DNA from 4 places in the Janthinobacterium sp. JC611 genome. Region 1 is predicted to be linked to each of the others. Evidence: predicted binding sites of a transcription regulator. Region 1 holds the regulator's gene; each other region holds the start of a gene.
What was found. The regulator LexA, encoded in region 1, represses DNA repair genes until DNA is damaged. The targets are predictions, from matches to a motif close to ACTGTATNNNNATACAGT.
Positions count from the first base shown of each region.

Region 2: a site for LexA is predicted at 1,484-1,501, ahead of J0O65_RS27105 (putative DNA modification/repair radical SAM protein). Genes of this name have one in related genera too.
Region 3: a site for LexA is predicted at 1,573-1,590, ahead of imuA (translesion DNA synthesis-associated protein ImuA). Genes of this name have one in related genera too.
Region 4: a site for LexA is predicted at 1,763-1,780, ahead of recA (recombinase RecA). Genes of this name have one in related genera too.

Region 1 is NZ_JAFLJN010000081.1:271,820-274,714, forward strand. Features, by position in the region: gene J0O65_RS26630 (cystathionine gamma-synthase family protein) at 1-1,158, shown strand, start outside; gene lexA (transcriptional repressor LexA) at 1,228-1,863, opposite strand; gene rpsF (30S ribosomal protein S6) at 2,139-2,525, shown strand; gene priB (primosomal replication protein N) at 2,546-2,845, shown strand; gene rpsR (30S ribosomal protein S18) at 2,871-2,895, shown strand, end outside.
Region 2 is NZ_JAFLJN010000085.1:72,751-75,645, forward strand. Features, by position in the region: gene modB (molybdate ABC transporter permease subunit) at 1-602, opposite strand, end outside; gene modA (molybdate ABC transporter substrate-binding protein) at 618-1,376, opposite strand; gene J0O65_RS27105 (putative DNA modification/repair radical SAM protein) at 1,517-2,749, shown strand; gene J0O65_RS27110 (UdgX family uracil-DNA binding protein) at 2,746-2,895, shown strand, end outside.
Region 3 is NZ_JAFLJN010000039.1:5,580-8,474, forward strand. Features, by position in the region: gene J0O65_RS23750 (Y-family DNA polymerase) at 1-859, opposite strand, end outside; gene imuA (translesion DNA synthesis-associated protein ImuA) at 792-1,481, opposite strand; gene J0O65_RS23760 (hypothetical protein) at 2,874-2,895, opposite strand, start outside.
Region 4 is NZ_JAFLJN010000001.1:217,493-220,387, forward strand. Features, by position in the region: gene recX (recombination regulator RecX) at 1-433, opposite strand, end outside; gene recA (recombinase RecA) at 569-1,672, opposite strand; gene J0O65_RS00990 (response regulator) at 1,914-2,648, shown strand; gene J0O65_RS00995 (sensor histidine kinase) at 2,645-2,895, shown strand, end outside.

The DNA of each region.
Region 1 (2,895 bases):
AAGCCCGTGCATACTTCCGTTGCCTTCGGCTACGCCGATGCGCGCCAGCTCGCGTCCGTGTTCCAGGGCAAGGAGCCGGGTTTCCGCTATGGCCGCCAGGGCAACCCGACCGTGTCCGCGCTGGAGGACAAGGTCAACAAGATGGAAGACGGCGTGGCCACGCTGTGCTTCGCCACCGGCATGGGCGCCATCGGCGCCGTGGTGCAATCCCTGCTGCGCGCGGGCGATCACGTCGTGTCGTCGGCTTTCTTGTTTGGTAATACCAACAGCCTGTGGCAAACGGTGACGGGGCAGGGCATCGCCGTGTCCTTCGTCGACGCCACCGACGTGGCCAACGTGGCGACCGCCATCACGCCGGCCACGCGCATCGTGTTTGTCGAAACCATCGCCAATCCGCGCACGCAGATCGCCGACCTGAAAAAAATCGGTGACTTGTGCCGCGAGAAGGGCATCCTGTACATCGTCGACAATACGATGACGACGCCCTATTTGTTCCGCCCGAAAGCCGTGGGCGCGGGCCTGGTGGTGAATGCCTTGACGAAATCCATCGGCGGCCACGGCAATGCGCTGGGCGGCAGCTTGACGGACACGGGCGTATTCGACTGGACGCGGTATCCGAACATCTTTGAAAACTACAAGAAGGCGGCACCTTCGCAGTGGGGCATCGCGCAAATCCGCGCCAAGGGCTTGCGCGACTTCGGCGCCTCGCTGGGGCCGGAAGCGGCGCACCATATCGCCGTCGGCGCGGAAACCATGGCCTTGCGCATGGACCGCACCTGCTCGAACGCCCTGGCGCTGGCCACCATGCTGGCCGCCGACCCGAGAGTGGCCGCCGTGCACTACCCGGGCCTGGCGTCGCATCCGCAGCACGCGCTGGCGACGGAGTTGTTCCGCAGCTATGGTTCGCTGTTCAGCTTTGAGTTGAAGGATGGCATCGACTGCTTCGATTTCCTCAACCGCCTCAATTTAGCGATTCCCGCCAGCAACCTGGGCGACACGCGCACCCTGGTCATCCCCGTCGCTCACACGATTTTCTACGAGATGGGGGCCGAGCGCCGCGCCAGCATGGGCATCGCCGAATCGCTGATCCGCGTCTCCGTCGGCATCGAGGATGAAGCCGATTTGCTCGAGGATTTCAAAAACGCGCTGGATGCCTAAACAGCCGCGCGCCATGTGAAAAGGGCCGCGACAGTCATGCTGTCGCGGCCCTTTTTTATGGACGGTAATTTAATGCCAGCTGCGCATCAGGCCGACAGCCAGTCCTTCCAGGGCGAACTCGTCTTCCGGCGATACGGTGATCACCTTGAAGTCGGGGTTTTCCGGCAGCAGTTCGATGACGGAACCCGTTTTCTTGTAGCGCTTGACGGTGACTTCGTCGCCGATGCGGGCCACGACGATCTGGCCATTCTTGGCGCTGTCGACCTTCTTGACGGCCAATAAGTCGCCATCCATGATGCCGGCGTCGCGCATGGACCAGCCGCGCACCTTCAGCAGGAAGTCGGGCTTGGCCGAGAACAGGGCCGGGTCCACGTTGTAGCTCGCTTCCAGGTTTTCCTGCGCCAGGATGGGGGAGCCGGCCGCGACTCTGCCGATCAGGGGCAGCGACATCAGCAGGGCTGCCGGCACTGTCGATGGCGCCGCCTCGGCGGCCGCGCCGATCAGGCGGATGCCGCGCGAGGTGCCAGGCGAAATCTCGATCGCGCCCTTGCGGGCCAGGGCCTGCAAATGCTCTTCGGCCGCATTGGCCGATTTGAAACCCAGTTCATTGGCGATTTCGGCACGGGTGGGGGGGAAGCCCGTGTTTTCAATCGCGTCCTTGATCAGGTTCAGGATTTGTTCTTGTCGTGCTGTCAGCTTGATCATGAGCGGTGGGTGCATACTGAAATGCTGTCTATATGAACAGTCTGTATTTTTGTACAGTATCGCCCACTATGCAAGGGGATTTCCGTGTTTTCGGCGAATTTCGCAAGAAATACTTGTCCGCGGGAGGAAAGCAGGGCGGCGCACGGGCTTTTCGGACCATGGTGGAAGGAATGATTGAAACGTTTGCAAAAGGCGGTTATAATCTTCGGCTGACCTTCCCACACCCGTCTTGACGCCGGGGTGGGCGATTATCAATCCGACCTGAAGGAGTTTGCATGCGTCATTATGAAATAGTCTTTATCGTCCATCCGGACCAAAGCGAGCAAGTGCCCGCGATGATCGAACGCTACAAAGCCAGCGTAACCACCCGCGGCGGTTCGGTTCACCGCGTGGAAGATTGGGGCCGCCGTCAAATGGCTTACTCGATCCAAAAGCTGCCTAAAGCACACTACATCTGCCTGAACATCGAATGCGACAACGAGACCCTGGTCGAGTTGGAAACAGCATTCAAATTCAATGATGCCGTGTTGCGTCACCTGACCGTTAAAATGAAGAAAGCTGAAACAGCTCCTTCGCCGATGATGAAATCGGTACAACGCGAAGACGCGGCCAAAAGCCACCGCACCGAAGCACCAGCAGCCGCTCCAGCCGCAGCCGCTTAATTCTTGACCAGGATCGTGCGCTGAACCAGCTACAAGTGACCGCTATTATTGCCGAGCGCGAAATATTGCGCTATACCCCGGCAGGGCTGCCGATTGTGAATGCAGTATTGCAGCACAGTTCGCAGCAGATGGAAGCAGGGATTGCCCGTTTGACCGAGTTTGAAGTTGCCGCGCTAGCCGCTGGCGAAATCTCAGGCCGGTTCAGCCAGGCAAGCTTGGGCGGGGTCTATCAGTTCACGGGTTTCCTGGCCAGAAAAAGCCGCAACAGCAAGAGTTTGGTGTTTCACATCATTGATTTTAGTGCAGTCATTCCCGACTAGCGCATTTTAGATACAGGAGCCTGACATGGCATTCGGTAAAAAGTTCGACA
Region 2 (2,895 bases), on a different contig from region 1:
GTGATCAGCACCAGCGTATTGGCCACGTCGTCCTGGCCCGCCTGTACGGCTTCATACACGGCCACCGACAGGGTCTGCGTCTTGCCGGGGATGCTGCCGGCCACCATCAGGGTGGCGCCAAACTCGCCCAGCGCGCGCACGAATCCCAGCAGCACGCCGGCCAGGATGCCGCGCCACGCCAGCGGTAACGTGACGCGGAAAAAGATCGCCAGCTCCGAGATGCCCAGCACGCGGGCGGCCTGCTCCAGCTGGCCGTCGACAGCCTCGAAGGCGGCGCGCGCCGGCTTGAAGACGAGGGGAAAGGCCACCACGGTGGAAGCGATCACGGCGCCCTGCCACGTAAAGATGAGGTTGATGCCGAAGTTGTCTTGCAGCCAGATGCCCAGGGTGCCGCGCCGGCCCAGCAGCACCAGCAGGTAATAGCCGAGCACGGTGGGCGGCATCACCATCGGCAGGGTCAAGAGGGCGTCGAGCAGCTCGCGTCCGGGAAAGCGCGTGCGCGCCAGCAGATAGCCCGTACCGATGCCGAGCAGCAAATTGAGCGACGTGGCCCATGCCGCCACTTTCAGCGACAGGGCCAGCGCGGTCCAGACGATATCCATGCGGGCGCGGTTGCGTTATGGTTTTTTAAAACCGTATTTGGCGAGGATGGCTTGCGCCGGCGCCGTCTGCAGGTAGCTGACGAAGCGCTTCGCTTCGGCCGCGTTGCCGCTGCCCTTGATGGTGGCGATCGGGTACAGCACGGGGGAGGCCAAAGGCACGTCCAGCACCACGTTGACCTTGTCTTTCATGATGGCCGCGTCGGTGGCGTAGACGAAGCCCGCATCGACTTCGCCGCGCGCCACGTAGTCGAGCGACTGGCGCACGTTCTGCGTGCCGATGGCTTTCGGCTGCACGGCGTCCCACAGCTTGGCCTTCTTCAGCGCGCCTTCGGAGTAACGGCCGACGGGCACGCTGGCCGGGTTGGCGATGGCCACGCGGGTCACGCCCTTGTGCGCCAGGTCGGCCAGGCTCTTGATGCCCAGCTTGCTGTCATGCGGCACGATCAGCACCAGGCTGTTGCCGACGAAGTCCTGGCGGTCGGCCGGCAGCACGAGGCCCTGCTGTTGCGCCGCATCCATGGTTTCCTGGTCGGCCGAGGCAAACACGTCCACGGGCGCGCCCTTGACGATCTGCTGCAGCAGCACGCCCGAGGCGGCGAAGTTCAGGGACACCTTGCTGCCCGGATACTGCGCCTCGTAGCCCTGCGCCGCATCCTTGAACGCGTTCGTCAGGCTGGCCGCGGCCGACACCACCACTTCGCCGGCAACGGCGGAGGTGGCGGCGGTGGCCAGCAGGGCGGTGCCGAGGAGCTTGGCAAGGGAGGTGAGGCGCATGATCGTATCCTTGTAAGTGAACGGTGAACAAGGACCGTAATATACACTGATATATAGCGTTCTGCCATCGCGCAAGTCAAGACGGCGCAAGGCGCATTCCCTGATATACTGTATATAAACACAGTATATCGGGGTGAGCCATGGAATTGACGGACAAGCTGGAAATCCTGGCCGACGCGGCCAAGTACGACGCTTCCTGCGCCAGCAGCGGCGCGCCCAAACGCGACTCCATCGGCAAGGACGGCTTTGGCGCCACCTCGGGCATGGGCATCTGCCACAGCTACACGCCGGACGGGCGCTGCGTCTCGCTGCTGAAAGTCCTGCTGACCAATTACTGCCTGTACGACTGCCAGTACTGCGTCAACCGGCGCAGCTCGAACGTGCCGCGCGCGCGGTTTAGCGTGGCCGAAGTGGTCAAGCTGACGGCCGACTTTTACCTGCGCAACTACATCGACGGCCTGTTCCTCAGTTCCGGCATCATCCGGTCGGCCGACTACACGATGGAGCAGCTGGTGCAGGTGGCGCGCGAGTTGCGCGAAGTACACCAGTTCCGCGGCTACATCCACCTGAAAACCATCCCCGACGCCGACCCGGCCCTGATCGCGCAGGCGGGCCGTTATGCCGACAGGCTCAGCGTGAATATCGAACTGCCGACGCAGGACAGCGTGCAGAAACTGGCGCCGGAAAAGAGCGTGCACACGATTAAACTGGCGATGGGCGCCATCCGCCGCAAGCTCGATGAAAAGGCCGAGGAGCCGAAGTCGCCCCGCTTCGCGCCTGCCGGTCAAAGCACGCAGATGATCGTCGGTGCCGACGCCAGCGACGACCGGCAGATCCTCTCCACGGCCGAGACCCTGTATGGCAGCTACAAGCTCAAGCGCGTGTACTACTCGGCCTTCAGCCCGATTCCAGACAGCCCGACAAGCGTGCCGCTGGCGCCGCCGCCGATGCTGCGCGAACACCGGCTGTACCAGGCCGATTTCTTGCTGCGTAGCTATGGTTTCCAGGCCAGCGAGCTGCTGCCCGCCAGCGGCGGCAACCTGGCGCTCGATATCGATCCCAAGCTGGCCTGGGCGCTGGCGCACCGCGAACATTTTCCGCTGGACTTGAACCGCGCCGCGCAGCACATGATCGCCCGCGTGCCCGGCATCGGCCTGCGCAACGCGCAGCGCATCGTCGACCTGCGCCGGCTGCGGCAGGTGCGCTACGCCGACCTGTCGCGCCTGCGCTGCAGCATGAAGAAAATCGCCCCCTTCATCATCACGGCCGATTACTTTCCCGCGCACGACACCACCGCCTCGGAACACCTGCGCCGCGCCATGGCCGAGGCACCGCAGCAGATGCATCTGTGGCCGGAACTGCAGGCCGCATGAACGAGGTCAATGAGCGCGTGGTGCGGCTGGCGCAATCGTTCGACGCGTGGCGCGCGGCGGCGCGCGAACTGATCGCGCGTGGCGTGCCGCCTGCCGACGTCGCCTGGCAGTCGCAGCAGGGCGATGGCGACCTGTTTTCCTCCACG
Region 3 (2,895 bases), on a different contig from region 1:
CGTGCTCCAGCAGCAGAACAAAAACACTCACGGCCTGCTGGCGTGCTACCAGCCATCCGACAAATTGCTGCAGCAGACCAGTGGCGCCGTCCAGCAGGGCATCGGCGTGTTCGATCCGGTCAAAAGTCTCGATGCGCGCTGAAAAAGTTTCGGGAATGGCGATCCATTCAAACAGTTCAGGAGCGAGCCCATAGGCGCGGTCGAGCTCATCGAGCACGTGCTTGTTCATCCTGCGCTGGATACCAGGGCGGGGTAGGCGTCGTAGCGCCGCCAGATGATCTGCCCCAATGTCTGTCAGCCATTCGAGGTGGTTCGCCGTGCTGGGCAGATAGGCGCAGGGCATGCGGTCGAGCTGGCGTTCCAGAGAGCGCATGTGCACGGTGCGCCGCAGAATGATCTGGCGTTTGGCCGGTTGCCAGCGTGACAGCAGCCAGGCCCCCATGGCCGTCGGCGCCGTGCCGAGTTGCGCCGTCACCCCAAGCGCTTGTAGGGCAGCGCGAACGCGTCGGCCGATGGCAGCGCGTCCGTTGAACAGTCGAAGGCTGGCGGTCACGTCCAGCAGCAGGCTGAAGTCGCCGGCATGCGCCACTTCCGGGGTGAACTGGAGGAGGGCGAGCGCGACGGCATTGCTCATGATCTGTTCGCGCTCAAGGCTGCGCTCCAGGATCACGGTATCCGGCGAGACGGCCGCCACGCCGCCAGGGCGCATGCCGATACGTACCCCTTCGGCATAGGCATGCTGCGAGACCGCAATGATGCGGCCTTTCTCGACCACCGCATAGGGCCCCGGTTCACACCAGCGCGGCCTGATGCATTCGAGAGGCAACAGTGGGAGGTGTACGCTGAACCAGAACCGCATTTTGATCGTCCAAAAATCGTTGACGTGCCGGCATGTCAGCCAGTGGGATAAAGAGTGGCGCCTCATGATGTGGGCCACGCCGTTTAATGATGTGAGTGGAAATGCCACCTGCGGCGGGGCGCAAAGCCAGGCGCAATGGCGCCGGTGAGGCATCGGCCGCAGCGCTCATCGGCCGGACCAGCCAGAAGAACGTTTCGGTTGTCTGCGCCGCCAGATTGAGGCGCCGCAATGCTTCGTCGCGGATATTCGTTTGCCACAACAATACCGCACCGCAACTGCCATTGCGCAGGATCTGCTCGGTGGACCAGAGAGCATCGGCGGTGCTGGGCGCACGTATCCAGAGCAGGTTTGGGCAGCTCAGGTCCATGAATTTGCAGGCGGCGGAGTTGGGCAAGTACGGCGGCTGCACCAGGGCGATCCGGCGATGTTGCGACAGTTGTGCCAGCATTGGCCGCAATAAGTGCATTTCCCCGATACCTGCTTGCTGAACTAGCAACTCCGTGAAGGTCGATAGTGGCCAACCGTTGCCAGGAAGCTCACGATCCAAGATGCTATGACCGGTAGTAACCGTGCTGGCTGTACCTCGACTGAGTTCACTTGCCCGCCAGACGTCACGCAGCATGGGGCTGTTAACCAATGCGGTAGAGCTGGTGCGTTGAAGGGAAGGTGAAAGCATGGCGTCTGGCTAGAGGTTGTTGATCGTTCTCAAAACTACTGTACATAAACACAGTATATGCTGAGGGCGTCAAAAACTGCAAGGTCCATGAATTTCTTGAATTGTTAAAACTAACAGTTGCGATGGCACGAAGGAGCCTAGATGGCCCGCCGATGTCCAAGCAGCTTTTTCTTGAGCGCGCGAGTCTCTCTGCAGGGCAGGGGCAGCCAGACCCGATCTCGCCGTTGGATCTGGCAGCTACGAGATAGCACACTTAGAGGCCGAGAGGACACCCAGGTCCCAGACACGATCCATCGGTTTTTCTTTTTCAAGAACCGTGGATCAGGACTGTCTACACTAGCTGTGGCGATTCAAATGATGTATGAAGAGATGCTGCCGGGTGACGAGATACTATTGACGCTACCGGGCGGCAAGGGCCTGTTGCTACCGTATAAATATTCCCGCGCTGAAAATCGCGGTCTTACAGTCCGTTTATAATGTAGCGGAAATGTAGGCGATGCAGTAGCAGCGAACCCGTTGCCAAGTAAACCATGTTTTCTGATATGTCAACGCGCTGCTCGTCATCAAGCACCAATCGTCGGTCACTTATAGCACGCAGAAGCAGGCGCTTCACTGAGGACTCGATGGGATATAGCATCCTTCGCCGTCCGTTATTGCGAGGAAAGACCATCTAGTGGTTGCGTTTCCGTGGGATTTACCTCAGCGGCCATACTTGGCGCGTCTGTCCGCAAGGTCCTGTAGCTTTTCAAAGATTAGCGGAAGATCAATAATCGAGTATCTACGCTCACGCTTTGTCCAAATCGTGCCAGCTGGCCCTTCTACCTCAACTTCGACATAGTCTAAACCAAGCACCTTTGCAGCGTTGCCAGCATTAGTAGCGTGTAGCGCTAAGCCGCGCTCATTTTTAAAGCGTGCAACTATTTCTGTAGCACTTAAGCATTCTTCCCCAGGCGCTATATTTCGCATCATTTGTCCTGTCGGCGCTTTTGCGCGTAAAAGTACATTTCGACTTCCGGCACCGGCCGGATCTGGCGCCCCAATTAGGGCAAACAAGGTTGGCCTGGCACGAGTAAAGTTGATCGGAACGTCACGCCAGATTGGACTATTTCCTGACTGGCCGCACAGGCCAGCTCATATCCAGTGTGCTTCCATCAACTTCCGTGCTTCCATCATCTTCCGCTTCTTAATATTCAAGCTTTAGCTAAACACTGACTATGAGTATCATGTTTCTTTACCTTGCTCGCCACAAAGAAGATGAAAACGTCCAACCCACTTATACGATCAGACGGAGATACTGGCCTAGAAGTTCGCGCCAGTGCTTACCCTTACACTCAGTGGTTACGCTTCCCAATCAGCCTGT
Region 4 (2,895 bases), on a different contig from region 1:
CCTTCAAGGCCACCTGCACGGCGCGCTGGGAAAAGCCGCGCTGCATCAGGAAGCGCATCTGCTTGCTGCGCTGCTCGGCATCCTGCGCCACTTGCCCGAATTTGCGGCGCCATACTTCGCAGGCGCGCGCCACTTCCCCTTCGGCCAGGCCCGCCTTGAGTTCCTGCAGCGCTTCGCCGCCGATGCCATGGCTTTGCAACTCCGCCATGATGCGGCTGTTGCCGAAGCGTGCCGAACGGCGGTGAATCAGCGACTCGGAAAAGCGCTCCTGCGACAGCCAGTTGGCTTGCTCCAGGCTGTCGAGCAAGGCTTCCACATCGTCGCCTTCCTGCGCATGCCGCTGCAGCTTGCGCCGCAATTCCATGCGGCTGTGCTCGCGCATTGACAGAAAGCGTAGCGCCCTGCCCTTCAGGCTTAGTTGTACTGCGGCCATACCCCCACCTTGTCTTTCATTCCACGATCACAGCACCCAAACACAATCGCCGCCCGGCGCAACAGCGCGGGACGGCGATCATGGTCACACCTTGCCAGCCACCATACACAAGCGTGAATGACGGCTGACGGCAGCTTACTCGGCGGCCTTGGCTTCCGCCTTGGCAGCCTTGTCGGCGGCCTTATCCGCTTTTTCCGGTTTTTCAGCAGCCAGCGGCGGCAGTTCGCGCACGCCCAGCGAAGCGCGGACCTTGTTTTCGATTTCGCGGGCCAGCGCCGGACGCTCTTGCAGGAAGGCGCGGGCGTTGTCCTTGCCCTGGCCGATGCGTTCGCCGTTGTAGCTGTACCACGAACCGGATTTTTCCACGATCTTGGCATCCGAGCCCAGGTCCAGGATTTCGCCTTCGCGCGAGGTGCCGGCGCCGTACAGGATGTCGAAGTGCGCTTCCTTGAACGGTGGCGCGATCTTGTTCTTGACGACCTTGACCTTGGTTTCATTGCCGATCACTTCATCGCCGGACTTGATCGAGCCGGTGCGGCGGATGTCCAGGCGCACGGAGGCGTAGAATTTCAGCGCGTTGCCGCCCGTGGTCGTTTCCGGGCTGCCGAACATCACGCCGATCTTCATGCGGATCTGGTTGATGAAGATGACCAGGGTATTGGTGCGGTTGATGGAACCGGTCAGCTTGCGCAAGGCTTGCGACATCAGGCGCGCTTGCAGGCCTGGCAGGGAATCGCCCATATCGCCTTCGATCTCGGCGCGTGGCGTCAGCGCGGCCACGGAGTCGATGACGACGAGGTCGACGCTGCCCGAACGCACGAGGGCGTCGCAAATTTCCAGCGCCTGCTCGCCCGTGTCCGGCTGCGAGATCAGCAATTCATGCAGGTTCACGCCCAGCTTTTGCGCGTAACCGACGTCGAGCGCATGCTCGGCATCGATAAAGGCGCAGGTGCCGCCCAGTTTTTGCATTTCGGCGATGGTTTGCAGGGTCAGCGTGGTTTTACCCGACGATTCCGGACCGTAGATTTCCACCACGCGGCCGCGCGGCAAGCCGCCCACGCCCAGCGCGATATCGAGGCCGAGCGAACCGGTCGATACGACTTGCACTTCTTCGATCGGGGCGCTGGAATCCATGCGCATGACCGAACCTTTGCCAAACTGCTTCTCGATCTGCGCCAGTGCGGCGGCGAGCGCCTTGGCTTTTTCCGATGCGGGTACTACAGCTTTTTTATCGTCCATATGTTCTTTCAGCCGTTCTACAGTTGCGGATTCACTGGGATCCTGCAGACTGCGATAGCGCCAGTGGGTTAAATTCTTTATACAGACAGTACTGTATAAAAAAACAGTGATCAATGCAAGCGGAACGTGGATTTGTTTTGAAACAGATCAATACAAGCCTGGTTTTTCACAAAAACTCGCCACCTTGCGGGAAATGAAACACAATACAAGCTTCTACCGCCGCAAGCATAGGAAGTGCACCATGCGTATTTTACTTGCCGAAGATGACAGCGTGCTGGCCGATGGCCTGACCCGCTCGCTGCGCCAGTCCGGTTATGCGATCGACTACGTCAAGACGGGGCAGGAAGCCGATACGGCCCTGTCCACCCAGGAATTCGACCTGCTGATCCTCGACCTGGGCCTGCCGAAGATGTCCGGCCTGGAAGTGCTGCGCCGCCTGCGCGCGCGCGCCTCGCTGCTGCCCGTGCTGATCCTGACGGCCGCCGATTCCATCGAACAACGCGTGAATGGCCTCGACCTGGGTGCCGATGATTATATGGCCAAGCCGTTCGCCCTGTCGGAACTGGAGGCAAGAGTGCGCGCCCTGACGCGCCGCGGCGCCGGCGGCGGCGCCACCATCATCAAGCACGGCCCCCTCAGCTACGACCAGGTGGGGCGCAGCGCCTACATCCACGACCAGATGCTCGACCTGTCGGCGCGCGAACTGGGCTTGCTGGAAATCCTGCTGGGCCGCACCGGTCGCCTCGTGTCGAAGGAGCAGCTGGTCGACCACCTGTGCGAATGGGGTGAAGAAGTGTCGAACAACGCCATCGAAGTATATGTGCACCGCCTGCGCAAGAAGATCGAAGTGGGCGGCGTGCGCATCGCCACCGTGCGCGGCCTCGGCTATTGCCTGGAAAAATACTCGGAAGCGGCGCGCCTGAACGCCGAAGCGGGCGAGTCGGCAAGCCCGGCCAGCGGACCCGCCAGCAAGTGAAGGCGCGCGAGGCGCCAGCGGACGAGGCGGACGACGACGACTGGTTCGAGCCGCCCACCACGGAACAGGATGACACCATCGAGCATTCGCTGTTCGGCGAAATCCTCGACTGGATGCTGGCGCCCCTGCTGCTGCTGTGGCCGATGAGCATCGCCATCACCTACCTGGTGGCCAAGGGCATCGCCAATCAGCCGTTCGACCATGCGCTGGAAGACAGCGTGACGGTGCTCACGCAGCAGGTCAAGCA